Regions from separate parts of the Pseudomonas sp. LBUM1658 genome, predicted to be linked through region 1. Evidence: predicted binding sites of a transcription regulator. Region 1 holds the regulator's gene; each other region holds the start of a gene.
What was found. The regulator sigma-54, encoded in region 1, starts transcription at its own class of promoters, with help from an activator protein. The targets are predictions, from matches to a motif close to ANTGGCATNNANNTTGCTNT.
Positions count from the first base shown of each region.

Region 2: the regulator sigma-54 is predicted to act here: its motif matches at 2,767-2,786, upstream of glnA (glutamate--ammonia ligase).
Region 3: the regulator sigma-54 is predicted to act here: its motif matches at 1,395-1,414, upstream of nirB (nitrite reductase large subunit NirB).

Region 1 is NZ_CP166798.1:1,046,053-1,055,856, reverse strand. Features, by position in the region: gene mlaE (lipid asymmetry maintenance ABC transporter permease subunit MlaE) at 1-224, opposite strand, end outside; gene ACA064_RS04810 (ATP-binding cassette domain-containing protein) at 224-1,033, opposite strand; gene ACA064_RS04805 (KpsF/GutQ family sugar-phosphate isomerase) at 1,310-2,284, shown strand; gene ACA064_RS04800 (KdsC family phosphatase) at 2,284-2,808, shown strand; gene lptC (LPS export ABC transporter periplasmic protein LptC) at 2,817-3,389, shown strand; gene lptA (lipopolysaccharide transport periplasmic protein LptA) at 3,376-3,921, shown strand; gene lptB (LPS export ABC transporter ATP-binding protein) at 3,921-4,646, shown strand; gene ACA064_RS04780 (RNA polymerase factor sigma-54) at 4,874-6,367, shown strand; gene hpf (ribosome hibernation-promoting factor, HPF/YfiA family) at 6,486-6,794, shown strand; gene ptsN (PTS IIA-like nitrogen regulatory protein PtsN) at 6,807-7,271, shown strand; gene rapZ (RNase adapter RapZ) at 7,274-8,131, shown strand; gene ACA064_RS04760 (HPr family phosphocarrier protein) at 8,147-8,422, shown strand; gene ACA064_RS04755 (ZIP family metal transporter) at 8,615-9,508, opposite strand; gene ACA064_RS04750 (superoxide dismutase) at 9,539-9,804, opposite strand, start outside.
Region 2 is NZ_CP166798.1:348,258-358,061, reverse strand. Features, by position in the region: gene typA (translational GTPase TypA) at 1-958, opposite strand, end outside; gene thiI (tRNA uracil 4-sulfurtransferase ThiI) at 1,098-2,552, opposite strand; gene glnA (glutamate--ammonia ligase) at 2,884-4,290, shown strand; gene ACA064_RS01615 (cupin domain-containing protein) at 4,482-4,907, shown strand; gene ACA064_RS01610 (DUF4124 domain-containing protein) at 4,935-5,453, shown strand; gene ACA064_RS01605 (DUF4124 domain-containing protein) at 5,453-6,079, shown strand; gene glnL (nitrogen regulation protein NR(II)) at 6,333-7,418, shown strand; gene ntrC (nitrogen regulation protein NR(I)) at 7,415-8,854, shown strand; gene ACA064_RS01590 (hypothetical protein) at 9,406-9,804, opposite strand, start outside.
Region 3 is NZ_CP166798.1:3,552,609-3,562,412, reverse strand. Features, by position in the region: gene nirB (nitrite reductase large subunit NirB) at 1-1,185, opposite strand, end outside; gene ACA064_RS16240 (caspase family protein) at 1,789-4,659, shown strand; gene ACA064_RS16235 (hypothetical protein) at 4,666-6,498, shown strand; gene ACA064_RS16230 (YbhB/YbcL family Raf kinase inhibitor-like protein) at 6,717-7,187, shown strand; gene ACA064_RS16225 (amino acid permease) at 7,393-8,958, opposite strand; gene ACA064_RS16220 (iron-containing alcohol dehydrogenase) at 9,153-9,804, opposite strand, start outside.

The DNA.
Region 1 (9,804 bases):
GCCAGCACCATGCCGATGAACACCCCGGAGACCACTATGATCACCAGGGACATCACGCCCACCGAATGCAGTTGTTTGACCAGCAGGCCAAACCCGCCGCCAACCGAACCGCGACCAAGCAATGCATGAAACAAAAACAGTGTCGAACGCCCGAGCACTTCGACTATATCGATTGCCGAGCGACCGAAGAGGCGAATCCTCTCAATCAGTGATTTCCTGCGCATCAGCGCTTCCCCAGAAGATCTGCGCGGTAATCCGGCGCCGGAAAGTGAAACGGTACCGGGCCATCCGGTTCGCCGGTCATGAATTGACGAATGCGTGGGTTATCGGAGTTCATCAACTCTTGCGGAGTCCCCTGCCCCAATACCTGTTCATCGCCGACCACATACAGGTAGTCGGCAATGCTCGCGGTCTCGGCCAGGTCGTGGGAAACCACGATACTGGTGATCCCCAGGGCATCGTTGAGCAGACGGATCAGGCGCACCAGCACGCCCATGGCGATAGGGTCCTGACCGACAAAGGGCTCGTCATACATGAGGATCTGCGGATCGAGCGCAATGGCTCGCGCCAGCGCGACGCGACGCTTCATGCCGCCCGACAACTCGTCCGGCATCAAATCGATGGCGCCACGCAACCCCACCGCCTGCAATTTCAGCAAGACGATGTCGCGGATCATTTCATCCGGCAACTGGGTGTGAACGCGCAATGGAAAGGCGACGTTCTCGAAAACATCCAGATCCGTGAACAGTGCACCGCTCTGAAACAACACGCCCATTTGCTTGCGTGCGTCGAACAGATCGCTGCGCGAAAGCTTCGGCAGGTTCTGGCCATTGACCCAGACTTCGCCGCTGCTGGGCCGCAACTGCGCGCCCATCAGGCGCAGCAGTGTGGTTTTGCCGCAGCCGGAAGGTCCCATGATGCCGGTGACCTTGCCCCGCGGAATGCGAATATCGACGTTATTGAAAATGCTGCGCGTACCGCGCTTGAAGGACAGTCCCTTCAGCTCGACCGCGTAGGCGTTATCGGCACTCATCTAAACTCCTTGCGATGCAGCCTCTCACTTGGACGCCTGGCTCCCTACCAAAAGCACAAAGATCCCGGGCAGGCCGAACAGGCGGCGAACTATATCACTGCTGACGCAGAGCGCCCAAGGCCGAAGCCAAGCCTGTTCAGCAAGCGGACAGGCAAAAAGCGGCCCAATGGAGCGGTTCGGCAGAACCTCTCACATAAAGCCTGACGAACTTGTGTGAGGGAATCGATCATTACCGTTATAATCGCCGCCTTTTCATCAGGGTATTCGACTTCTGTCATGAGCCAATCCAGCGACCTGATTCAATCAGCACAACGCACCATCCGCCTCGAACTTGAAGCCGTACAAGGCTTGCTGGCCCATATCGACGCAGATTTCGTACGCGCTTGCGAGATGATTCTGGCCAGCAAAGGCCGTGTGGTGGTGGTCGGCATGGGCAAATCCGGGCACATCGGCAGCAAAATAGCAGCCACCCTGGCCAGCACCGGCACCACCGCCTTTTTCGTCCATCCGGCTGAAGCCAGCCACGGTGACATGGGCATGATTACGCGCGATGACATTATCCTCGCACTGTCCAACTCCGGTTCCACCAATGAAATCATCACGCTGTTGCCCTTGATCAAACGCCTGGGTATCCAGTTGATCAGCCTGACCGGCAATCCCGACTCGGCGCTGGCCAAGGCTGCCGAGGTCAATCTCAATGTCAATGTCGAGCACGAAGCCTGTCCGCTGAACCTGGCGCCGACTTCTTCGACCACCGCCGCGCTGGTCATGGGCGATGCACTGGCTGTCGCCCTGCTTGAAGCTCGGGGCTTCACCGCCGAAGATTTCGCCTTTTCCCATCCGGGCGGTGCCCTGGGTCGTCGCCTGCTGCTGAAAGTGGAAAACGTCATGCACGCCGGTACGGAGTTGCCGCACGTGCAGCGCGGCACCTTGCTCAAAGATGCCTTGATGGAAATGACTCGCAAAGGTCTGGGCATGACCGTGGTGCTCGAGGCCGACGGACGCCTGGCCGGGATATTCACTGATGGCGACTTGCGCCGCACACTGGATCGCACCATTGACATCCACAGCACCATCATTGACGAAGTGATGACTGCTCATGGCAAGACCGCACGGGCCGAGATGCTCGCCGCCGAAGCCCTGAAAATAATGGAAGACAATAAAATCAACGCCCTGGTGGTGGTCGACAGCGAAGACCGGCCGGTTGGCGCCTTGAACATGCACGATTTGCTGCGTGCGGGAGTAATATAATGAGCACCGATCTGTTGCAGCGCGGCAAACACATCAAACTGGCGGTTTTCGACGTCGACGGCGTGCTGACCGATGGCCGCCTGTACTTTCTCGAAGACGGCAGCGAATTCAAGACATTCAACACACTCGACGGCCAAGGCATCAAAATGCTTATGGCATCCGGCGTGCAGACGGCTATTATCAGCGGCCGCAAAACCCCGGTGGTCGAGCGCCGCGCAAAAAACCTCGGAATCCCTCATCTTTATCAGGGCCGCGAAGACAAGTTGGTAGTGCTCGACGAGCTTCTCGCGCAACTCAACCTGAGCTATGAACAAGTTGCCTACCTCGGTGACGACCTGCCTGACCTGCCGGTGATTCGTCGCGTGGGTCTGGGCATGGCAGTGGCCAGCGCCGCCAGTTTCGTCCGCGAACATGCACACGGCATTACCCAGGCCCGTGGCGGTGAAGGGGCTGCACGCGAATTCTGCGAGCTGATCCTGCGCGCCCAAGGCAACCTTGAAGCAGCCAACGCCGCTTACCTGTAGAGCCACCTATGCTGAGCAAAAAAGTTCGTAATATTTTGATGTTCACGGCCATTGCCGCGCTGTTTGCGGCCGTTGGCTACTGGAACATCAGCCCGGAACGCTTCATGGAGCGCCCGCCGACTGTCGTCGACGCAACGGCCATTGACTACTACGCCATCAATGCCCACAGCGTGCAGTTTCTGCCTGATGGCAAGTTGCAGTACGAAATGACTTCGGACAAGGTCGAACATCTGAAAGCAACCGATGTGACCTTGCTGACCAAGCCCGACCTGAACCTGTATCGCGGCACGGCTTATCCCTGGCACGTCCAGAGTGAGCGTGGCGAGGTCAATTCTGGTGGCACTGAAGTCGAATTGATTGACTCGGTACGTATCGCACGTACCGACGATAAAAACCGCACGACGATTATTACCAGCAGTCGCATGACGGTATTCCCTCAGCAGGAATATGCGCAGACCGAGCAAGCCGTTAGAATCGACGGCGCTGGTGGCGTGTCGACTGGCAATGGCATGAAAGCGTATTTGAAAGAAAGCAGGATACACCTGCTATCTAACGTAAGAGGACAGTATGAGTCTCGTTAAAACCCTCCCTATTTTGCTCAGCCTGAGCGCAGCACTGGGAAGCGCGAGCGCCTGGGCTCTGCCGACTGATAGAGATCAACCAATCCGCATTCAGGCCGACGACGCCCAACTGGACGACAAGCAAGGCATTGCCACCTACAAGGGCGATGTCATCATCACCCAGGGTTCGATGAAGATCACCGGCAACACCGTGACCATCACCCGCGCGCCTTCGGGCGAAGTCGACGTGGTCACCTCCGTCGGCAACCTGGCTTACTTCGAACAGCTGCAGAAGGCCGGTGATCCGGAGCCGGTCAAGGCCTATGCCGTGACCATCCAGTACCACGCATCGAAAGATCGCATCGTGCTGATCGACAAAGCCAAAGTGATCAACGAAGGCAATACCACCGAAGGCGAGAAAATCGTCTATGACACCGTGAAGCAGGTCGCCAATGCCGGCCGCGCTACCGGTGCCTCGGTGACCACGCCACGTCCGCGAGTCGACATGGTGATCCAGCCGAAGAAGAAAACCGACGAGCAAAAGGCCCCGTAATGGCAACTCTGAAAGCTCAGCATCTGGCCAAGAGCTACAAGAGCCGCCAGGTCGTGCGCGACGTCAGCCTGTCCATCGACAGCGGTCAGATCGTCGGCCTGCTCGGTCCGAACGGTGCTGGCAAGACCACCTGCTTCTACATGATCGTCGGCCTGGTCCAGGCCGATCAGGGTCGGGTACTCATCGACGATCTGGACGTCAGCCACCAGCCAATGCATGGTCGGGCACGGGCTGGCATCGGCTATCTGCCGCAAGAAGCGTCGATCTTCCGCAAACTCTCGGTCGCCGACAACATCATGGCCATCCTCGAGACCCGCAAGGAGCTCGACAAGGCTGATCGTCGCAAGGAGCTGGAAAGCCTGCTGGAGGAATTCCACATCCACCATATCCGCGACAATCTGGGCATGAGCCTGTCCGGTGGTGAACGCCGCCGGGTGGAAATTGCCCGGGCCCTCGCTACATCGCCGAAATTCATCCTGCTCGACGAACCTTTCGCCGGCGTAGACCCGATTTCGGTAGGCGACATCAAGCAGATCATTTACCACCTGAAGGCCAAGGGCATCGGCGTTCTGATCACCGACCACAACGTCCGTGAAACCCTGGATATCTGCGAGACCGCCTACATCGTCAACGACGGTCAACTGATCGCCGAAGGCGACTCCGAGACCATCCTGGCCAACGAACTGGTCAAGGAAGTGTATCTGGGCCATGAGTTCCGCCTGTAAGCCTTGAGGTGTGGGGCCAGTGGCAGGCGTTTTGGGGCAAACACTCGATTCAGGTGTTCAGCCATTGCCGGAGCGCCAGTGTCAACAAAACCTTATACTTTTTTATTGTTACAGCGCTCTAGGCAAACACTGCGATTTCAGGCATATAATTTGCTTATGTTTGGCGCTCCGGCGCCCTGTAGTGGATGGCGCATGCGCGCCGGCGAATAAGGTGTTAAGCCCCTGCCATGAAACCATCGCTAGTCTTGAGAATGGGCCAGCAGCTGACGATGACACCTCAGCTGCAACAGGCCATCCGCCTGCTCCAATTGTCGACCCTGGACCTGCAACAGGAAATCCAGGAGGCCCTGGAGTCCAATCCGATGCTCGAACGCCAGGAAGATGGCGACGACTTCGATAACGCCGACCCTCTGGCCGACAACGTCGAGCAGAAACCCAATGCCGATGTTCAGGAACCCTCCTACCAGGAAACCGCCCCGACGGTGGACAACCTCGAGGAAGGCGACTGGAACGAACGCATCCCCAATGAACTGCCGGTCGACACCGCCTGGGAAGACGTTTACCAGACCAGCGCGAGCAGCCTGCCGAGCAACGATGACGACGAGTGGGATTTCACCACCCGCACATCGGCCGGTGAGAGCCTGCAAAGCCATTTGCTCTGGCAACTGAACCTGGCACCGATGTCCGACACCGATCGCCTGATTGCCGTGACCCTGATCGATTGCATCAACAATCAGGGCTACCTGGACGAGACTCTCGAGGAAATCCTTGAAGCCTTCGACCCGGAAATGGACGTCGAACTGGACGAAATCGAAGCCGTCCTGCATCGCATCCAGCAATTCGAGCCGGCCGGGATAGGTGCGCGAAACCTGAGCGAGTGTCTGTTGCTGCAACTGCGGCAACTGCCGGCCAAGACCCCTTGGCTGACCGAGGCCAAGCGCCTGGTCACCGACTTCATCGATCTGCTCGGCAGCCGCGACTATAGCCAGCTGATGCGTCGCATGAAGCTCAAGGAAGACGAGCTGCGGCAGATCATCGAGCTGGTGCAAAGCCTCAACCCGCGCCCTGGCTCGCAAATCGAATCCAGTGAAGCCGAATACGTCGTCCCCGATGTGATCGTGCGCAAGGACAACGAGCGCTGGCTGGTGGAGCTGAATCAGGAATCCGTGCCGCGCCTGCGGGTCAACCCGCAGTACGCCGGGTTCGTCCGCCGCGCCGACACCAGCGCCGACAATACTTTCATGCGCAACCAACTGCAGGAAGCGCGCTGGTTCATCAAGAGCCTGCAAAGCCGCAACGAAACCCTGATGAAAGTCGCCACCCAGATCGTCGAGCACCAGCGCGGCTTTCTCGAATACGGCGATGAGGCGATGAAACCGTTGGTCCTGCATGATATCGCCGAAGCGGTCGGCATGCACGAGTCGACGATTTCCCGGGTGACCACGCAAAAATTCATGCATACCCCCCGGGGTATCTACGAACTGAAATACTTTTTCTCCAGCCACGTCAGCACCTCTGAAGGCGGTGAATGCTCGTCCACAGCGATTCGCGCGATCATCAAAAAACTGGTTGCGGCGGAAAATCAGAAAAAGCCGTTGAGTGACAGCAAGATCGCTGGTTTACTGGAGGCACAAGGCATTCAGGTAGCCCGCCGCACCGTCGCCAAGTACCGCGAATCCCTTGGGATTGCGCCTTCGAGCGAACGCAAGCGGTTGATGTAACGGGCCACGCCACCAGCGTTCCAGGGTGTGTTTGAGAACTCTGACGGTTTTCGGACACAGCCTAGTGGCAGGCAAGCCAGCCTGCCGCCTTATGCACTGGCAACGAAGGAGAAGCTGTATGCAAGTCAACATCAGTGGACACCAACTGGAAGTAACCGAACCTCTGCGCACCTATATCGGCGAAAAACTCGACCGATTGGAGAGGCATTTCGACAAGATCACCAACGTGCAAGTCACGATGAATGTCGAGAAGCTGCTGCAGAAAATCGAAGCCACGCTGCATATTCCCGGCGGAGAAGTGGTCGCCAACGCTGAGCATACGGACATGTATGCCGCTATCGACCTGCTCACCGACAAGCTTGATCGCCAACTCAAAAAGCATAAGGAAAAGACCCAGAGCCTCCTTCAGGGCGCAACCGGTCGCTAACATCCCCTACCCATGATCCGACTTGAAAACATCCTGACCCCCGGCCGTTCTTTGGTGAACGTGCCGGGCGGCAGTAAAAAGCGCGCACTCGAGCAAATTGCCAACCTTATCCACCGCGAAGTGCCGGATCTGGAGATGCAAGATGTCTTCGAGAGTCTGATTGCCCGTGAAAAACTCGGTTCCACCGGGTTTGGCAACGGCATAGCCATCCCACACTGCCGTCTCAAGGGCTGCACGTCGCCCACCAGTGCCTTGATGCACCTGGACGCCCCCATAGATTTCGACGCCATCGATGGCGCCCCGGTCGACCTGCTGTTTGTCCTGCTGGTCCCGGAAGCGGCTACCGATGCGCACCTGGAACTGCTCCGGCAGATTGCCAGCATGCTTGACCGCAAGGAAGTGCGCGAAAGACTTCGCAGCGCCGCAACCAACGAAGCCCTGTACCAGGTTGTCCTGGATGAGCAGAACGGTCCCTAATCATGCGCTTGATCATCGTCAGCGGCCGATCCGGCTCAGGTAAAAGCACCGCCCTCGATGTACTGGAGGACAGCGGCTATTACTGCATCGATAACCTGCCAGCAGGCTTGCTCCCGGAGTTGGCCGAGCGCGCGTTGATCCATACGGAACTGGCGCAGCCGCTGGTCGCCGTTTCGATCGATGCGCGTAATCTGCCCAGCCACCTGACACGCTTTCCGCAATTGCTCGAAGAAGTGCGCGGCCGGCACATACAATGCGATGTGCTGTACCTGGACGCCGACGAAGAAACCCTGCTCAAGCGCTTTTCGGAAACCCGTCGGCGCCACCCGCTGAGCAACGCCAATCGATCGCTCGCCGAAGCCATTGACGATGAAACCAACCTGCTCGGGCCGATTGCCGACCTCGCAGATCTCAAGATCAACACTACCCATCTGAACCTGTATCAACTGCGCGACACCATCAAGTTGCGCCTGCTGAATCAGCCGGAGCCGGGCACGGCGTTCCTGGTCGAGTCTTTCGGTTTCAAGCGCGGTATGCCGGTCGATGCCGATCTGGTGTTCGATGTGCGCTGCCTGCCCAATCCGTACTGGAAACCCGAGTTACGTGAGCAGTCCGGGCTGGATCAGCCGGTTGCCGACTATCTGGCCGCGCAACCGGATGTAGAAGAAATGTTCCAGGATATCTCCGCGTATCTGCTGAAGTGGCTGCCTCGTTTCGCCGCCAGCAACCGCGCCTACGTCACCATCGCGATTGGCTGCACCGGCGGGCATCACCGCTCCGTCTACCTGACCGAACGTCTGGGTCAGGTCCTGCAAACATCCCTGAAGAACGTCCAGGTTCGCCACCGCGACCTAAGCTAAAGGATCCACACCGCGATGCCCGCTCTGGAAATTGAAATCATCAACAAGCTGGGTCTGCATGCCCGGGCTTCTGCAAAATTTGTTGGAGTCGCCGGTCAGTTCAAGGATTGCACGATCAGAGTAGGACGCACCCCAGAATCCACGATCGACGGCAAAAGCATCATGGCCATGATGATGCTGGCTGCGGGCAAAGGAACGAAAATCCACCTGAGCACCGAAGGTGAGCAGGAGCAGGAAGCGCTGGACGCACTGGTCGATCTGATCAACCGCTACTTCGACGAAGGCGAGTAATACACAACCTGTATTGAGCGGGCTTTTTTGTGGCGAGGGGGCTTGCCCCCGCTCGGCTGCGAAGCAGTCGTAATCCGGTGTATGCGATCTACCTGAGAGACCGCGGTGTTAGTGTTTGGGGCCGCTTCGCGACCCAACGGGGGCAAGCCCCCTCGCCACAAAAGCCCCCACAGCAAGCCCCCTCGCCACAATTCACCCCAACGCCGTATCCATCACCATCATCAGACAAAACCCGATCAACAGCCCCAGACTGGCCAGCTTGTCGTGACCATTACGTCGCGACTCGGGGATGATCTCGTGAGTCACCACCAACAGCATGGCACCGGCAGCCAGCGCCAATCCCAGCGGCAAGAGCATCTCGGCCAGGCTCACCAGCCAGGCACACAACAGCGCGAAGACCGGTTCAACCAAACCTGAAGCTGCACCGATCAGGAACGCCTTGACCCGTGACATCCCTGCCCCGGCCAATACCAACGCAATCACCAAGCCTTCCGGCACATCCTGCAATGCAATACCCATGGCCAGGCTGTCGGCATCGGGCATTCCGCCCCCGGCCGACACGCCAACCGCCATGCCTTCCGGAATGTTGTGAGCAATGATTGCAAACACAAACAACCAGATCCGTGGCGGAATAACCGGGCGTTCAACGGTGCCCACCAGCATTTGCGGGGTCGCCCCGGACACCTTGCGATCCACCAGAAACAAACCGAACGCCCCCAGCATGATGCCGAAACTGATCAATCCACTGGCAGCCCATGGCGTCAATCCAAGATTCTCGGCCGCCGAGATGCCCGGGACAATCAGCGAAAACGCGGTGGCGGCCAGCATCACGCCAGCACCGAAACCCAGCAAGGTATCGCTGACGGCCATCGGCATTCTGCGAATGACCAACACCGGAACCGCACCCAACGCCGTGCCGAGGGCGCAGATCGCGCCCCCCTGCAACGCGCGCAACAAACGCGGTTCAAGCGCCAGCCAGTCCAATCCTTGGGCGACCAACAACGCCATTCCCGCCAACAGCAACAGTGAACCCAACGCATAGCGAAACATCCGCCCACTGCTGATCGCCAGTGTTTCAGTGCCCATAGTCGGCCTTAAATCTTTAGTCATGAGGTCTTAAACAAGAGCTGCCTGGTAGCGCTGCGCGACTTCAGGCCAATTGATCACGTTGTAGAAGGCGTTGATGTATTCCGGGCGACGGTTCTGATACAGCAAGTAATAGGCGTGCTCCCATACGTCCAGTCCAAGGATCGGCGTATTGCCATTCATCAACGGGCTGTCCTGATTACCGCTGCTTTCCACCATCAGCGTCTTGTGCGGCGTTACGCTCAGCCAGGCCCAGCCGCTGCCAAAACGCGTGAGTGCGGCCTTGGTGAAGGCGT
Region 2 (9,804 bases), 700 kb from region 1:
CGCAGAAAGGCGAGTCGTTTACCTGGAAAGTCATGGAAACGGTTGGTTCGTCAACGGTCAGCGGCTTCATCGCTTCGACGTTCAGTGGATCGCACAGAGTGTCGGAGATGAACAGCTGGTCGAAGCCGCTGATGCAAACGATATCGCCGGCAGCTGCTTCGTCAACGTCGATGCGGTGCAGACCGTGGTGACCCATCAGCTTCAGGATACGACCGTTACGCTTTTTGCCATCAATGTCGATGGCTACAACCTGGGTGTTCGGCTTGACGCGACCACGAGCGATACGGCCAACGCCGATCACACCCAGGAAGCTGTTGTAGTCCAGTGCCGAGATTTGCATCTGGAACGGGCCGTCACGGTCAACTTGTGGAGCTGGAACGTGGTCAACGATGGCCTGGTACAGCGGGGTCATGTCTTCCGCCATGGCGGTGTGTTCCAGACCGGCAATGCCGTTCAGGGCCGAAGCGTAAACAACCTGGAAGTCCAGCTGCTCTTCAGTAGCACCCAGGTTGTCGAACAGGTCGAAGATCTGGTCCAGAACCCAGTCCGGACGCGCGCCTGGACGGTCAACCTTGTTGATTACCACGATTGGACGCAGGCCGGCTTCGAAAGCCTTCTTGGTCACGAAACGGGTTTGCGGCATAGGGCCGTCTTGAGCGTCAACCAGCAGCAGAACGGAGTCAACCATCGACATTACGCGTTCTACTTCGCCGCCGAAGTCGGCGTGGCCCGGGGTATCCACGATGTTGATGTGGTAGCCGTTCCAGTTGATGGCGGTGTTTTTCGCCAGAATGGTAATACCGCGCTCTTTCTCCTGGTCGTTGGAGTCCATCACGCGCTCGTCGTTGAGCTCGTTGCGCTCCAGGGTGCCGGATTGACGCAAGAGTTTGTCTACCAGGGTGGTTTTACCATGGTCAACGTGAGCAATGATGGCGATGTTGCGTAGATTTTCGATCACTTGTGTATCTCGATCAGAGGATTCGGTGTGCTGACAGGTCGTGGCAGCGATTTTCAGTAGAGTCAGGCCTTGCCGTTACAGCTTGACGGCGGCGTCGGGGGGCCGGTGACGCAGGCCACAGGCATACAGCCCCGGGCTCTTAGCTCGGTCGATAAACGCGCACATTGGCATGCCCCTCACTGAGCAAATGGTGGGCATGCAGGCGACTCATCACGCCTTTGTCGCAATACAACAGGTACTGGCGAGTAGGGTCCAGTTCCTTGAAACGAGCGTTCAATGCATAAAACGGCATCGCTTGTACCTCGATGCCAGGCAGCTCCAGCGGCTCGTCGTCCTGAGCATCCGGGTGACGGATGTCGATCACGATCTGACCAGCCAGTGCTTCACTGACTTCTTCGACCTGCAAATCCTGGCCCAATTCATCGATCACTCGATCGATCGGCACCAGTTTGGCGTTCTCGAGCGCACGCTCGAGCACCGCCATATCGAACTGTTGTTCTTCATACTCCACGCGGTTGCGCTTGGCGTGGGTCTTGGGGTTGACCGAAATCACCCCACAATATTCCGGCATGTGCTTGGCGAAATCGGCAGTGCCGATCTCGTTGGCCAGATCAATGATGTCCTGCTTGTGACTGGCGATCAGCGGGCGCAGCACCAGCTTCTCGGTTACACAGTCGATTACCGATAGATTCGGCAGCGTCTGACTGGACACCTGGGAGATCGCCTCACCGGTAACCAGCGCATCGATCTCCAGCCGATCGGCAATTCTTGAAGCAGCGCGCAACATCATACGCTTCAATACTACGCCCATATGACTGTTATCGACTTTACCGAGAATTTCTCCGAGCACTTCCTCGAATGGCACGCTGACGAATAGCACGCGTTGAGAGCTGCCGTACTTCTTCCAAATGTAGTGCGCGACTTCCATCACGCCTAGCTCGTGGGCGCGGCCGCCCAGGTTGAAGAAGCAGAAATGACTCATCAACCCGCGACGCATGATCTGGTAGGCCGCCACCGTCGAATCGAAACCGCCGGACATCAGTACAAGCGTCTGTTCCAAGGCACCCAGCGGATAACCGCCGATGCTGTTGTGCTGGCTGTGGATCACAAACAACCGTTGGTCGCGAATTTCCATCCGCACTTGGATTTCCGGCTCTTTTAAAGAGATTCCGGCGGCACCGCACTGACGACGCAGTTGACTGCCGACGTATTTCTCGACTTCCATCGAGGTAAATGAGTGCTTGCCGGCACGCTTGCAGCGCACGGAAAAGATCTTGCCCGACAACGCATCGCCGAAGTGCTGCTTGCACTTGGCGACGATGTCGTCGAAGTCGCCCAACGGGTACTCATCAACCTGCAGGAAATGCGCGATGCCCGGCATGCAACTCAGGCGATCCATCATGTCCTTCAAGGCTTTCGGCTCGCTGACACGGGTTTCCATCACGAGATTATCCCACACACCGTTCACCACCACAGCCGGGTCCAGATCGCGGAGCACGGCACGGATGTTTTTGGCCAACTGGCGGATGAAACGCATCCGTACCGGGCGGCTCTTGATGATGATCTCGGGGAAGACTTTTACGATTAGTTTCATGAAAACAGCGCGCGAAGGGCCAGCCTAAAAAGGGGGGCGCGGATTATAGCGGAAATTGCTCAAGGTTTAACCAGTTAATATGCAGACGGTTCCGCACGCACCGAAACAGGGCGATTATGCTTTTACGCGCAACATTTCAGTGCGGAAAGTCTCCAGGTTTTCTCATTTCCACCTTTATATGGGAGAGTTTGGGGCGAAAAACCCAAGTCGGGGCACTGGCATGCAAATTGCTCCCTTGTGAGGCAGGTTGCCTTGGCAGAGTATTCGCGCCGGCATCACCCACATTCTAAGGGCACTCCACTACTAGCCCGAAGCCACCCCGGAGGACACTATGTCGAAGTCGGTTCAACTCATCAAAGATCATGACGTCAAATGGATTGATCTGCGCTTCACTGACACCAAAGGCACTCAGCACCACGTCACCATGCCGGCTCGCGACGCGCTGGATGACGCCTTCTTCGAAGAAGGCAAAATGTTCGACGGCTCCTCCATCGCTGGCTGGAAAGGTATCGAAGCTTCCGACATGATCCTGATGCCGGACGACTCCACTGCTGTCCTGGACCCGTTCACCGAAGAGCCGACCCTGATCCTGGTCTGCGACGTGATCGAACCTTCGACCATGCAAGGCTATGACCGTGACCCACGCGCCATCGCCAAGCGCGCCGAGGAATACCTGAAGTCCACCGGTATCGGCGACACCGTATTCGTTGGTCCAGAGCCAGAATTCTTCATCTTCGACGAAGTGAAGTTCAAGTCCGACATTTCCGGCTCCATGTTCAAGATCTTCTCCGAACAAGGCTCGTGGATGTCTGACCAGGACGTGGAAGGCGGCAACCGCGGCCACCGTCCAGGCGTCAAAGGCGGCTACTTCCCGGTTCCTCCGTTCGACCATGACCACGAAATCCGTACCTCCATGTGCAACGCCATGGAAGAAATGGGCCTGGTCATCGAAGTTCACCACCATGAAGTGGCAACTGCCGGCCAGAACGAAATCGGTGTGAAGTTCAACACCCTGGTAGCCAAGGCTGACGAAGTTCAGACCCTGAAATACTGCGTACACAACGTTGCTGACGCATACGGCCGCACCGCGACCTTCATGCCTAAGCCACTGTACGGTGATAACGGTTCGGGCATGCACGTTCACCTGTCCATCTCCAAAGATGGCAAGAACACCTTCGCTGGCGAAGGCTATGCCGGCCTGTCCGATACCGCTCTGTTCTTCATCGGCGGCATCATCAAGCACGGTAAGGCACTGAACGGCTTCACCAACCCGTCGACCAACTCCTACAAGCGTCTGGTCCCGGGCTTCGAAGCTCCAGTGATGCTGGCCTACTCGGCTCGCAACCGTTCCGCTTCGATCCGTATTCCTTACGTGTCCAGCCCTAAAGCTCGCCGTATCGAAGCTCGCTTCCCGGATCCGGCAGCCAACCCATACCTGGGCTTCGCTGCACTGTTGATGGCTGGCCTGGACGGCATCCAGAACAAGATCCACCCAGGCGACGCAGCTGACAAAAACCTGTATGACCTGCCGCCTGAAGAGGCGAAAGAGATCCCACAAGTTTGCGGTAGCCTGAAAGAAGCCCTGGAAGAGCTGGACAAAGGTCGTGCATTCCTGACCAAAGGCGGCGTTTTCAGCGACGACTTCATCGACGCTTACATCGCTCTGAAAAGCGAAGAAGAAATCAAGGTTCGCACCTTCGTACACCCACTGGAATACGAGCTGTACTACAGCTGCTAATCCGGTAGCGCCTGCGCAAGCGGCGTAACAGAGGCCTCCTTCGGGAGGCCTTTTTTGTGGGCAATTTCCGACACCCGATGGCACCTCGTCTGCGCGCACTCACAGCCCCATCCGGCAGCATTGCCATTGCGCTGCACGTAGCCTGACAGCGCTCATTCGAGCCTTCACGCCACCTCGCAAAGGATAGAGACATGAAAACAACATCCCCGGTCAGGACCTTACTCATTGCGCTCGCCTGCCTGCTCACTCTGGGCTGCAGCAATACCGACAAAAAAACCGGGATAGAAAAGGAAGTCTTGCTGCAGAGCAGCTCTTCCTGGGACGGAACGCCCTATGCGTCCTATCCGCAAGGCAGCCCCGAGCTGACGCTGCTCAAACTGAAGATATCTGCCAACACCGAACTTAAGTGGCACACTCACCCGATTCCCAATGCGGCTTACATCCTCGCGGGCGAGCTCACCGTCGAAGCCAGAGACAGCGGCCAGACCCGGGTACTAAAACAAGGGCAGACCCTGGCCGAGATGGTCAACACTGTGCATCGCGGCAAGACTGGCGACAGCCCGGTAGAACTCATTGTGTTCTATGCTGGCAGCCAGGGCATTGCGTTGTCGGAGTAATCTTGCTCAATTTATCGGGAAGCTTTAATGCGGCCGTTTTTACTGTTTCTGCTTTTATCTCTCGCGTTCTCGGCGACAGCGCAGATCTATAAGTACACCGATGCCAACGGCAACACTGCCTACAGTAATCAGCCGCCCGACGGCACCCGGAGCCAGCCTGTCGAATTGCCGCCACTCAATAGTGTCGAGCGTCAGCAGGCTGTTCCGCCAAAAACCAGCCCGGCACAAAACGCCAGCCAGCAAGCCAGTAGTGCCACATACGAAGTACTGGAGTTGACCGGCCTGCCCAGCGAAGAAGCCTTGCGCGCCAACAATGGCACCTTCACCGTGGGCGTCGCGCTGCAACCGCGCCTTCAAGGTGCGCATCGCCTGCGCCTCTTGCTGGACGGTCAGCCATATGGCCAGCCGAGCAATGTTCCGCGCCTGCAACTGGTCAATGTGGATCGAGGAGAGCACAGTCTCGCGGTGCAGGTGCTCAATGGTGAGACCGTTGTGCAACAAAGTCCGACCGCCACCTTTACCGTGCAACGGGTGCATATCCCTTGATGCCTTCCATCAGTCCACTGGCCCTCTGCCTGCTGCTGATCGCTCTTCCAGCTACGGCCGAAATCTATACCTATATCGATGCCCAGGGGAATCGGGTTTTCACCGACCAACCGCAACCGGGCAATGCCAAACGTGTTCCGCTGGCACCCGGCAATCGCATGTCAGCAACCCCGAGCGCAACCATCCCGACGCCAGCCGCCAGGAAGGCTCAGGACAAACCGCTCTTCCACTATCAGATGCTGCGGGTTCTGGTGCCAGACCCGGACGCCACGGTTCGTAGCACTCAGGGTGAGTTGATTGTCAGTGTCACCAATGAACCCGGCCTGCAACGCGGTCACCGCTATCGCCTTCTGCTGGACGGCCAGCCAACCGCTGCTCCAGGCCCCAGCCCGGTATTCGCCTTGAGCAATATTGACCGCGGCAGCCACCACCTGGCCGTGGAGATCCTCGATGAGCAAGGGCGGACCGTCGAGCGAACCGCCAATCAGCCTTTCCATATGCTGCGCATGTCCCTGGCGCAGAAGCGCCAGGTCAAACCTTGCACCCTTGTCGACTATGGCCAGCGTCCGGAATGTCCTTTGGCAGACAAACCTGAAGAAGAGAACGGTATTTTTTCATTCTTCTAAACGCCCTTCACGTTTGCGCACTATCTTGGTGCGATTAGTTGCACCCTAGTCACTTATCAACCCATTTTGGTTCGAAAATACCCGGCGGAGCTGGCAGAACGCCACGCAATCGAGCCTTAAGCGCCTTATTCAGGGGTTTAACGCTTCTTTTCGGAGCCTTGGTTTGGTTTTTGCATTTTCCTCACATCAGCGCTTTATTCGCGCGCGCAATTCGGGACCGGCCTCGGGTTGCCCTGCTCCAAAAGAGGTCCTAATGACCATCACCGACGCACTGCACCGCTTGCTACTCGACAACCTGACCACCGCAACCATCCTGCTCAACGCCGAGCTGCGCCTTGAGTACATGAATCCGGCGGCGGAAATGCTGCTGGCCATCAGCGGCCAGCGCAGTCATGGACAATTCATCAGCGAACTATTCACCGAATCAGCCGAAGCCCTGAGCTCCCTGCGCCAAGCCGTCGAGCAGGCGCATCCGTTCACCAAACGCGAAGCGATGCTCACCGCCCTGACCGGCCAGACCCTGACCGTCGATTACGCGGTGACGCCGATCCTCAGCGATGGCGCCACCCTGCTGCTGCTGGAAGTCCACCCTCGCGACCGTTTGCTGCGGATCACCAAGGAAGAGGCCCAGCTATCCAAGCAGGAAACCAGCAAGATGCTGGTGCGCGGCCTGGCCCACGAGATCAAGAACCCCCTCGGCGGGATTCGCGGCGCTGCCCAGTTGCTGGCCCGCGAACTGCCGGAAGACAGCCTCAGGGACTACACTAACGTGATCATCGAGGAAGCCGATCGCCTGCGCAACCTGGTGGATCGGATGCTGGGCTCGAATAAGTTGCCGTCACTGGCGATGACTAATATCCATGAAGTGCTTGAGCGCGTGGGCAGCCTGGTGGAGGCCGAAAGCCAGGGCCGCATCACTTTGGTGCGCGATTACGACCCGAGCATTCCTGACGTATTGATTGACCGTGAGCAGATGATCCAGGCGGTGCTCAACATCGTGCGCAACGCCATGCAGGCCATCGGCAGCCAGAACGAACTGCGCCTGGGCCGGATCAGCCTGCGCACCCGTGCGATGCGCCAGTTCACCATCGGCCATGTGCGCCATCGCCTGGTGACCAAGATCGAAATCATCGACAACGGCCCGGGGATTCCCGCCGAGCTGCAAGAAACCATCTTCTTTCCAATGGTCAGCGGCCGTCCGGACGGTACCGGGCTGGGCTTGGCCATTACTCAGAACATTATCAGCCAGCACCAGGGCCTGATCGAATGTGACAGCCATCCGGGCCACACCACGTTCTCGATCTTTCTGCCACTGGAACAAGGAGCCCCATCGACATGAGCCGTAGTGAAACCGTGTGGATCGTCGATGACGACCGTTCTATCCGTTGGGTTCTGGAAAAGGCCTTGCAACAGGAAGGCATGACCACGCAAAGCTTCGACAGCGCCGATGGCGTGATGAGCCGCCTGGCGCGCCAGCAGCCGGACGTGATCATCTCCGACATCCGCATGCCGGGCGCCAGCGGCCTGGACCTGCTGGCACGGATTCGCGAACAGCATCCACGGTTGCCAGTGATCATCATGACTGCTCACTCCGACCTGGACAGCGCTGTCGCGTCCTATCAGGGCGGCGCTTTCGAGTACCTGCCCAAGCCATTCGATGTCGACGAAGCCGTGTCCCTGGTCAAACGCGCCAACCAGCACGCTCAGGAACAGCAAGGCCTGTTGGAAGTGGCGCCAGCCCTGACCCGCACCCCGGAAATCATCGGCGAAGCGCCGGCGATGCAGGAAGTGTTCCGGGCTATTGGTCGGCTCAGCCACTCGAACATCACAGTATTGATCAACGGCGAATCCGGTACCGGTAAAGAGCTGGTGGCCCACGCCCTGCACCGCCACAGCCCGCGGGCGGCGTCACCGTTCATCGCCTTGAATATGGCGGCGATTCCCAAGGACTTGATGGAGTCCGAGCTGTTTGGCCATGAAAAAGGCGCATTCACCGGTGCCGCCAACCTGCGTCGCGGACGTTTCGAGCAAGCCGATGGTGGCACGCTGTTTCTCGACGAGATCGGCGACATGCCGGCAGACACCCAGACGCGTCTGTTGCGGGTATTGGCCGATGGCGAATTTTATCGGGTGGGCGGGCATACCCCGGTCAAGGTCGATGTGCGGATCATCGCCGCGACCCACCAGAATCTGGAAACCCTGGTTCATGCCGGGAAATTCCGCGAGGATTTGTTCCATCGCCTGAATGTGATCCGCATTCATATCCCGCGGATGTCCGATCGTCGCGAAGACATTCCGACCCTCGCCAAGCATTTCCTCGCCCGCGCCGCGCAAGAACTGGCGGTCGAGCCTAAATTGCTGAAAAGCGAAACCGAGGAATACCTGAAAAACCTGCCGTGGCCCGGCAACGTGCGCCAACTGGAGAACACCTGCCGCTGGATCACGGTGATGGCTTCGGGTCGCGAAGTGCATATCAGCGACCTGCCACCGGAGCTGCTGAATCTGCCGCAAGACTCGGCACCGGTGACCAACTGGGAGCAGGCGTTGCGTCAATGGGCCGATCAGGCACTGGCACGCGGCCAATCGAACCTGCTCGACAGCGCGGTGCCGAGCTTCGAGCGGATCATGATCGAAACCGCCCTCAAACACACCGCCGGCCGTCGCCGAGACGCTGCTGTGCTGCTGGGCTGGGGCCGCAACACCTTGACCCGCAAGATCAAGGAGCTGGGGATGAAAGTCGATGGGGCAGAGGATGATGAGAGTGATGAAGGTTAAGGCCTGATCGACCAGGCAATGTTGTTCTTTAGATCCATTCGCGGGCAAGTCGGATCGCTGCACCGCCGCTCCCACAAGGTACTGCGCGAAACCTGTGGGAGCGGGGCTTGCCCGCGAAGCTTTTTGTGCACCGCAATGGTGTGCGTGCACTGCCTCAATGCGTCGCGAACTGCGATCGAGCAGGGATCGATATCTGAAAATCCTCGCTTTCATCTCCGCAATCAAATCTACAGAAACGCCAAAGCCCCGTAACACGGGCTTCACAGAGATGTGACAAAGCTTTTCTGGAGGGTTTTGCAAAAACTGGCACGCCCCCTGCAATAGCTCAATCACTACCCAGTTTCGGGGACCTTGGTACAGGCAGGCCGGGGATTCCCCTCTTTACATCCGGGGCTCACAACGCGAGCAGCGACGAGCCCACCCAGTTTTGGGGACCTTGGTACAGGCAGGCCGAGAATCCCCCTCTTTACACCCGGAGCTCATGACGCATCAGCGTCGAGCCCCACCCAGTTTTGGGAACCTTGGTACAGGCAGGCCGGGGATTCCCTCTTTTATTGCTCCCGGAGACGGATCTCCAGCCGCCAGCGACCTTCCACTTCGGCACCGGACCATTCGCCACGCAACGGCCGGGCTGCCAGCAGATTCAGCAGCAACCCTCCATCACTGGAGCGCACCCGCCAATTCGCGTCCTTGCCGTTGACCTTCAGCTGACCCTTCTGCGCCCTGCCCGTCGCCTCGAACAGCAAAGCCACGGTGCCCTCGATATGTTCGCCATGCAGCTTGGGCTCATTGTTGAACCACAGCACCAAGCCATCCGTGACGACATCCACCTGCTGCAGCTCGGTCGGATCCGGTGTGGTCAGGCGGCCGATCATCAGGCCGACCATTACGCCGACTATCACCAGCGAGAAAAACATCCGGCGCAATAGCTTCGGCCGCGGATCCGCTTC
Region 3 (9,804 bases), 2.5 Mb from region 1:
GTTCTGTGCGTACTGCAGCAGGGTGTCGTAGTAACTGTTGTCGCCGATCAGTACCGCGCCGAGCACGTGCTTGCCGTCGGCGGAGACCACCAGACGCCGATAGCTGGCACTGGCTTCGTCGATGAAGCGGTAGCTCTTGGCACCCGGCGTGGCGGCGTGAGCATCGCCAATCGAACCGACATCTACCCCCAGCAACTTGAGCTTGGTCGACATGTCGGCGCCGGTGAACGGCTCATAGTGCTCACCGGCCAGTTGCGCGGCCACGTTGCGCGCCATGCTGTAGCCGGGCGCGACCAGACCGAAGATGCTGCCGTTCCAGGAGGCGCACTCGCCGATGGCAAAGATCTCGGGGTCGCTGGTGCGGCAATGATTGTCCACCACCAGGCCGCCGCGAGCGGCCACTTCCAGCCCGGCGCTACGGCCGAGCGCATCCTGCGGGCGGATGCCGGCGGAGAACACGATCAGGTCGGTTTCGAGGAACTCGCCATCGTTGAAGTTCATGCGATAGGCATAGTCTTCACCGGAGACGATTTCCTTGGTCGCCCGGGAGAGGTGTACGCCGACCCCCAGGGCCTCGATTCGTGCTTTCAGCGCGTCACCGCCCAAGGCGTCCAGTTGCACCGGCATCAGCTGTGGGGCGAATTCGACCACATGGGCTTGCAGGCCCAGTGATTTCAGCGCGTTGGCGGCTTCAAGTCCAAGCAAGCCGCCGCCGACCACCACGCCACGACGGGCATTGGCGGCAGCCTCGCGGATTGCGTCGAGGTCGTCCAGGGTCCGGTAGACCAGGCGCGAACGGCCTTCGGCACCGGGGATCGGCGGCACGAAGGGATAGGAACCGGTGGCCAGCACCAGGCGGTCGTAGGCCTGGCGTCCGGCACTGGTGACCACTTCTTTGCGCTCGCGGTCGATTTCCAGCACCTGCACCTCGAGTTGCAGGTGCACGCCGTGGCGGGCATACAGATCGGCCTCGCCAAGGGCCAGGGACTCGGCATCGCGGCCGCCGAAGTACTCCGAGAGGTGCACGCGATCGTAGGCACGCTGGCGCTCTTCACCGAACACATGTACGTGATAGTGGGCGAGGGCACCGTGCTCGATCAGTTGCTCGACGCAATGATGACCGACCATGCCGTTGCCGATGACAACCAATGTTTCGCTCTTGATCGGGGTGACGATAGCGTTCATTGCCTTTCCTCAGTCGAAGCCGCTGCCTTGGCATGGCCAAAAAAACCAAAAAAAAACGCCTGGAGCCGACTAGCAGCTCCAGGCGCCTTTGCCTGGTATTCATTCGTGTGTGATGGGGTGAAAGCCGCGGCCACGTTGCCCGGTTCACCCGTCCCGGGCCTTTGCAGGCAGGTGGTCAGCAGTGACCACTCGGGAGGTGTACAAGGTGTAGAGCACATTCCATGCCAGCTTCGATCGAGCTGCTTCCCCTGCGAATCAACGGATGTACTCAATCTCTTGTAGGAGCGAGCTTGCTCGCGATGGACGTTAACGATAACGCGTGTTTTCTGAATAAACGCGCCGCCCTTGAGTCCATCGCGAGCAAGCTCGCTCCTACAAGTGTGGGCATGCCCAGCCAGACGAATTGAACCAGAAAGGTGCGATGCGAGTTTGGCGGTGGCTTGTTTTGGGGCAGCTCGGGACTTTGCCAGCTATACCCGAAACAGCCGCTTGGCGAGGCCAAAGTGACGGGCCCGTCTGGTTATAAATGGACAAAGAGCCATTCCCACCTAGAGTTTCCTTCAGTGTCATCTTGATTAACCTTTGCCCCAGAGGTTTTCTATCATGTCGACGCCCACCTTTATCAGGCTCAGCCTGGAGCAGTTCGCGCAGCTGCTTGCGCAATATCCCTTCAGTCGCAAAATCAATGCGGTGCACATGCATCACACCTGGCGACCGAGCCGACGGGATTTCAAGGGGCATGAAACGATAGTCGGCATGTGGCGGTACCACACTCAGACCAATCGCTGGAGCGATATAGCCCAGCACGTCACCATTGATCCCCAGGGCTTCATCTGGCTGGGGCGCAACTGGAACCAGCCTCCGGCGAGCGCGGCGGGGCATAACGGCAACGCCTCGTTCGGGCCGTTCATGTTCGAGATGATCGGAGATTTTGATCAGGGCCGTGACCCCTTCGATGGCCAGCAACGCGACACGGCACTGCGGGTGGTTGCCCTGGTCCAGGAGAAATTCGACCTGCCGCTGGAAAGCCTGCGCTTCCATAACATGATGTCCAGCAAGTCCTGCCCGGGCAGCAGCCTGGACTACTCGCAGATTCTGGCCGAGGTGCAGAGCCTGCGCGAGCAGATAGCCAGCCAGAGCCTGGGGCGTGGCGTCACTGAACCGGAGGAGGGGCCCTTTCCCGGTGAGCAGGGTTATATCCTGCGCGACGCCATTGATGCGCTGTCACGCACGCCCAGGGGTACCGATCCGGCGGATGCCGAGTTGTCTCATGATGAGCAGGAGACGCTGTCCACCGACGGGCAAAGGGATCTGCCGGCAACTGCGCGCGGTCAGGGACTGACCCCCGGGCAACTGGCCGCGCTGCAGCCGCACCTGGTCAACCTCAGCGTGGGACGATTTACCAGCGAAGGCGAGGTCACGACTTCAGCGGCCGACGTCGATGCGATCTTCGAGGAGCATCTGGTCGAGGCCCTGGCCGTGGCGAAGCGCGAGAATCGCAAGCTGCGCGTATTGCTGTATGCCCATGGCGGCTTGATCTCGAAGTCCGGCGGTCTGGAAATTGCCCAGAAGCATGTGGCGTGGTGGCTGAGCAATGGAATTTATCCGATCTATTTCATCTGGCGGACCGGTTTCTACGAGACCATCGGCAGCCTGCTCAAGCGTGCCTGGCCGGGCGCGACTCGGGATTTGGCCGACTTCAGTTCGGACCTGCTGATCGAAGGCGCGGCGCGAGCCCTGGGCGGGGAAAGTATCTGGGGCGGGATGAAGTTCAGCGCCGAACGGGCTGCCGACCCGGTGGAGGGTGGCGGCTGGTACGTGGCCGGCAAGCTCAAGCAGTTTTGTGACGCTCATCCCGAGAGTGTCGAACTGCATGGGATGGGCCACAGTGCCGGGTCGATTTTTCATTGTCATTTCCTGACCGCCGCACACCACCTCAGAGTACCGAAATTCGCCACCCTGCAATTTCTCGCGCCAGCGGTGCGGGTCGATACCTTCAAGCAGCATCTGCTGGAGCTGCTGCACAAGGGCGAGGTGGCGGAGAAGATCACCATCTTCACCATGAAAAAGCAGTTCGAGAAAGACGACGATTGCGCCGGGGTTTATCGCAAGTCGCTGCTCTACCTGATTTTCAATGGACTGGAGGAAAAACGCAGCACGCCGATTCTCGGGCTCGAAGAGAGCCTGCGCGGTGATCCGCTGCTCAAGCAGCTGTTCTGCCTCGACGGCAAGAACAGCGGGCCGGGTGAAGTGATCTGGTCGCAGACAGCCGCGGACACCGGGCGCTCGGCCAGCCAGTCGACTTCCCATGGCGGCTTCGACGATGACCCGGTCACCATGAACAGCGCCTTGCTGCGCATTCTCGGTCTACCGGATGCCGGCAAGATCAACCCCTATCCGCGGGCCAAAGCGCTTTCTCAGGCAAGGGCCTGGACCGATGAAGTCGATTGGCCGGAAGGCTTCGAACAGTGGCGCCAGAATGCCTCGAGTGCACCGCCGCCACGCTACCCGGCGTCGCCGATTGCGGTCCAGGTCATCGGCTCCGCGGTGGCGGCAGCCGGTGGCCGGCGCATGGCGTTGTGCATCGGGATCAATGATTACCCCGAACCGGAGCATCGGCTTGCCGGTTGTGTCGCCGATGCGCAGATGTGGGCGCAATCCCTGAGCAGACGCGGCTTTTCGATCCAGATGCTGCTCAACGACCAGGCCACCCGCGAGGCGATCGATCGAAGCATTCGCGAGATGGTCACTGACTCGCGGGCCGGGGATGTCATCGTCATCCAGTATTCCGGCCACGGAACCTTTGTCGCCGACCTCAATGGCGATGAAGCCGATGGCAATGACGAAGCGCTGTGTCCGGTGGACTTTGCCACGGGCGCGCTGTACATCGACGATGACATCGCCGGGATCTTCGCCCGCTTGCCGGATGGGGTGAACCTCACCTGCTTCATGGACTGCTGTCATTCGGGCAGCAATACCCGTTTTGCGGTCGGAGGCGTCAACCAGCGACCACTGGGACGAGACGTTCGCAAGCGTTTCGTGCCGCCCACCGAGGAAATCAATCGCGCCCATGCGCTCTTTCGCCAGGCCCACGGCGGTACCTCCAGTGGCATGAACAGTGGCGGGGCGCAGCAGATGCGCGATGTCAAGTTCGCCGCCTGCCAGGACGATGAAGTGGCGTGGGAAAGCGACGGCCATGGCGAGTTCACCCTGCGCGCCACCCGGGTGCTCGACGAGGGCAGTCAGGTCACCCATGAGCAATTCACCCAGCGGGTGGTCAGCGATTTCGGCGCGCAAGCCCGTCAGCATCCCAAGCTCGACTGCAACGACAACGCCAAAGCCGCGGTGCTGCTGCAGCCGCTGCAGAACGTCAGCATGGCCGGGCCGGGGCGCCAGACAGAGGCTGACCATGCCGTGCTGATGCAGATCCTGCAGCAATTGCAGCAGCTGAACAGTCAACTGGGCAAGAGGTAATCGAGCGTGCCACAGGATCCCAAGCGCCCTGGCGAAGGGGTCGACTTCTGCCTGGCGGAGTCATTCGCCTGGATGCCGAGCCCACCCTATCAACGGCAACCCGCAGACCCGTTGTACCGACCGCTGCGGATCTATACGGTGGACCCTTCGGTGCGCCGCCTGGAAGGCGCCATCGGCACCCTCAATGTGCCTTTCGAACCACTGACCGTCGGCCCCTGCGGTGGTCTGTTCCGGGTCGAACATCGCAATACCCAGCTCGGCCTGGAGTATCGCCAGGCTGACCTGGATGAACTCAGTGTGCTGATCGCCAACGGTTATGAACCTTCGCCATCGGACCCGCGTTTTCACCAGCAGATGGTCTATGCCGTCAGCAGCAACGTCTACATGGCCTTCAAGCTGGCGCTGGGACGCGATCCGAGTTGGGGATTCGGCAATGACCAGCAACCCATGTCGCTGACCTTGCACCCGCATTACGGCGAGAACTGCAACGCTTACTACACCAAAGGCCGCCAGGGCGGCGAGATCCGCTTTGGCTATTTCAAGGCCAGCGCCACCCCCAGCGATCGATCACTGCCGGGCGGCTACGTCTTCACTTGCCTGTCCCACGACATCATTTCCCACGAAGTCACCCATGCGCTGCTCGATGGCCTGCGCCCTTGCTTCAGCCTGCCACTGAGTTCGGACGTGCCGGCCTTCCATGAAGCGTTCGCCGATCTGGTGGCGATTTTCCAGCACTTCAGCTACCGGGAAGTGCTGATCGCCTCGATCCGCCGGTGCAAAGGCAATCTGCTGCAAGCCAGCCTGCTGACTCAGCTGGCTCAGCAGTTTGGTCACACCACCGGCCAGAACGGCCCGCTGCGCAGCGCGATAGAGAGCAATATCGAGCAACCGCGACAGTACCAGCCGGACATGGAAGTGCACGAACTGGGATCGATTCTGGTCAGTGCGCTGTTCGAAGCCTTTGCGCAGATCTTCGAGCGCAAGATCGCACGTTACATCCGCCTTGCCACCAACGGCGCCGGAATACTCCCGCCTGGTGACATGCCCCACGACTTGCAGGTGCTGCTGGCAGAAAAGGCCAGTAAGCTGGCCCGCCAGTTCCTCACGATCTGCATCCGCGCCATCGATTATTGCCCGCCCACGGCGATCAATTTCGGCGACTACCTGCGGGCGCTGATCACCGCCGATCACGACGTGGTGCCGGATGACACATGGGACTACCGCGGAGCGATCATCGACAGCTTCCGGCGGCGCAATATTTACCCGCGCAACGTCACCAGCCTCTCGGAAGACGCCTTGTTATGGTGCCCGCCGCGGATACACCTGCCACCGGTGTCCGCTCTGGACTTTGCCTCCCTGCGTTTTGAAGGGGATCCGGCGCATTGCGCCAGTCCCCAGGAGCTGCGCCGCCAGGCCGGTGTGCTGGGGCTGTATGTGAGCAGGCCCGAACACCGGGCCGAGTTCGGCCTGGTTGCGGCGGATGACCCGCGTTTGCAAGGCGACAGCGTCAGCCTGCCGTGCATTCAGTCGATCCGCACCTCCCGGCGAGTCGGTCCCGATCAGAGCGTCACCTTCGACCTGGTGGCGGAAATCACTCAGCAGCGCCACGTAAAGGCCTGCGAACTGGGCCCGGCGTTTACCTATCAAGGCGGCTCGACCGTACTGCTCGGCCCCCGTGGCGAAGTACGCTATGTGATGTTGAAAGGCGTGACGGGCCGCGACCGACTGGAACGGCGGCGCCGATTCCTGATGAGCACCGAGGGCCAGAAATACTGGCGGGTCAGCCAGGACCGTTACATGCAGATCGACGAGGTGTTCCGCTTGGTGCATGGGGGGTAGGGCACATGAGTGAATGCAAAACCTGTGGCGAGGGGAGTTAAGCGGGCACCCAAGGAGCGAGCTTGCTCGCGATGATGGACGTTAACGATAACGCGTGTTTTCTGAATAAACGCGCCGGCCTTGAGTCCATCGCGAGCAAGCTCGCTCCTACAATTGATACCTAAAACCAGGCAATGCGCTTCATCAGTTGGACCACATTCCAAACAGAGGTAACGGCCATGCCATTCGTGCTCGAATCTCCCGCTTTTCCTGCCCAGGGTCCGATACCGTTGCTCTACAGCTGTGAGGGCAAGGATGTTTCTCCGCCCTTGACCTGGAGTGGTGTACCGTCAGGCACCCAGAGTCTGGCACTGATCATGGACGACCCGGACGCGCCAGATCCCGCGGCCCCCAGGATGACCTGGGTCCATTGGCTGCTCTATAACTTGCCCGCCGGGACAACCGGATTGCCTGAAGACCTGCACGCGCTGCCGCCCGGCACGCTACAGGGGCTCAACGACTGGCAGCGAGTCGGCTATGGTGGACCTTGTCCGCCTATTGGCACCCATCGATATTTTCACAAGCTCTACGCGCTGGACACGGTCTTGCCGGACCTGAAGCTGCCCACCAAGGCCCAACTGGAAAGCGCCATGCACGGTCATGTATTGGCACAGGCGGAGCTGATAGGTACCTACCTTAAAACCCGGTGAGGGTTGAGCGTCGAGCACATTCCCTGTGGCGAGGGAGCTTGCTCCCGCTGGGGCGCGAAGCGGCCCTAAAACCTGCAAGTTGGTTCTGTCAGGCACACCGCATGTGCAAGCTTTACGACCGCTTCGCGGCCGAGCGGGAGCAAGCTCCCTCGCCACAAAATGTCATCAGACTGAAGAATCGCGTTAACCGACCGTTTCGTGACGATCAGCTTCCCGCCTGTTTATTCAACGCCTCTTCCGCCGCTGCGATTTCTGCCTGGCGCTTGATGATCATCTCGCCCATGGGTGGGCCCTGGAAGCGCCGGGCCTCAAAGGCGAACCAGACGATGGCGGTCAACACCAGAAAACCGATGGTGATGTACAGCGCCCAATCGTTCGGCGGCTGGATGCCGATGATGAAGATCAGCACCATGGAGAGGATCGAGAGGATGGCGAAGAATGAGTACAACCAGCGCCCCATGTTCCAAGGTCCCATGGTCGGCCACTTCGGGGTGCCATAGGTGAACAGGCCCAGCACGATGGGAATGATGAAAGAGAAGAACAGGAAGATCACCGTGCAGGAAACCACAATGGTGTACACCGGGGTTTCGCCGATCGATATCACGGAAGATCCCCAGACGAACAGCACTGCGAGCGTGGCGCCGGTCCAGATTGCTGCCACCGGGCTGCGATGCTTGGGTGAGACCTTGGCCAGTGCTGTCGAGCAGGGCAGGCCGCCGTCACGGGAGAACGCGAAAATCATCCGTGAGACCGAGGTCACGGTCGCCAACCCGCAGAGAAACTGCGAGATGAAAATCGCCAGGTACAGCGCCATCTTGACGGTTGGATTAACCTGCGTGTCCATCGCCCAGAAGAACACATTCCAGCCATGGGTTGCCGCCTCATCCATGCTTGGCAGCATCAACACAAACGAGCTGAGCATGAGCCAGCCAAACAGCAGCGACCAGACCACCGACATGACCATCCCGACCGGTACCGATATAGCCGCATTCCGGGTCTCCTCCGAGGTATGCGCGGAGGCGTCATAGCCGGTGATGGTGTAGATCGGCAAGAGCAGGCCAAGCATGAAAATCCAGCCATTGGAAACTTCTGGCCAGACGTTGCCACCGGTCTCGCCGGAATAGTTGCCGAAGGTCACCAACCGGATGAACTCATAGCTGGGTGCTGCGATCAGGCAAACGATGGTCAAGGCGATTGCCGTGGCGAAGATCAGATAGCCCGAGAAGTCAGTGAGCTTCGCGGTCAGGCCGATGCCGAAGTGGTTACATAAGGCCTGGATGCCGGTCAGGATGGCCAGAAAAATGACCCGTGTGGTGGTGTTGTCTTCCATTCCCAGAGCCGGTCCGAAGGCTCCGAAAAAGAAGTAATAGGTACCGACGTTTATTGCGCCGAGCACCGTCACCAGCCCCAGCAGATTGAACCAGGCCGTCAGCCAGCCGGTGAAGCGGTTACCGAGAATCGAGCCCCAGTGATAGAGCCCGCCAGCGGTGGGGTAGGCCGAAGAAATCTGCGCCATGGCCATGGCGAAAACCCCGGAGATCAGGCAGCCCAGTGGCCAGCCGATGCCGATCGCCGCGCCGCCCGCGCCCGAAGTGCCCTGTGCCAGTGAGTTGATGCCACCGGAAAGGATGCAGATGATCGAAAAGGAAATCGCAAAGTTGGAGAAAACCCCCATTCGTCGCGAGAGTTGCTGGGCATAACCCATGCTGTGCAACACCTTGACGTCATCGTCTTGCGGCGCGCTGGTGCCCGGTTGGCTTGCTGGACTCATGATGTGTGCCCTTTGTCAGGTTTTGATACGGGCCGAACTGATCGGCAGCTATCGTAAAACGAGGTAGGAGCCGCCGTAGGCTGCGACCTTGGTTTTTTGTAGGAGCTGAGCTTGCTCGCGATGGACTCAAGGGCGACGCGTTTATTCAGAAAACACGCGTTATCGTTAACGTCCATCGCGAGCAAGCTCCGCTCCTACAGACGCCCGTGGTAAGCCGCTGCGAAAATTTTTGCCACGCCATCCCGGGTCAATGGCAGCGGGTTGCCGCTGGCGGAGGGGTCGACAATCGCCATGTCCGCGATCAGCTCGGCCTGCCCGTCATCCACCCCCAGCTCAACCAATGTATGCGGCACGCCGATGTCCTTGCGCAGCTTGAGGACGAAGGCCAGGAAGCTGTCGAAGCCCGGGGAGGGCAGACGCAAATAGGCCGCCAGGCGAGTGATGCGTTCTTCGATGGCCGAGCGATTGAACTGCAGCACATAGGGCATGAAGGTGGCATTGGTCATGCCGTGATGGGTGTCGTACAGGGCGCCCACCGGATGCGAGAGCGCGTGCATCCCGCCCAGACCTTTCTGGAAGGCGGTGGCACCCATCGCGGCAGCCGCGAGCATTTGCGCGCGCGCCTCGAGGTCGGAGGGCATGTGTACCGCCCGTACCAGGGCATTGGCGACCAGGCGCATGCCTTCCACCGCGATACCGTCCGCCAGGGGATGAAAACCGGGGGCGCAGTACGCTTCCAGGCAATGGGAAAATGCATCCATGCCGGTGCCGGCGGTGACTTTTGCCGGCATGCCGACGGTGAGGGCCGGGTCACTGATGACCACCCGCGGCATCATCTTCGGGTGG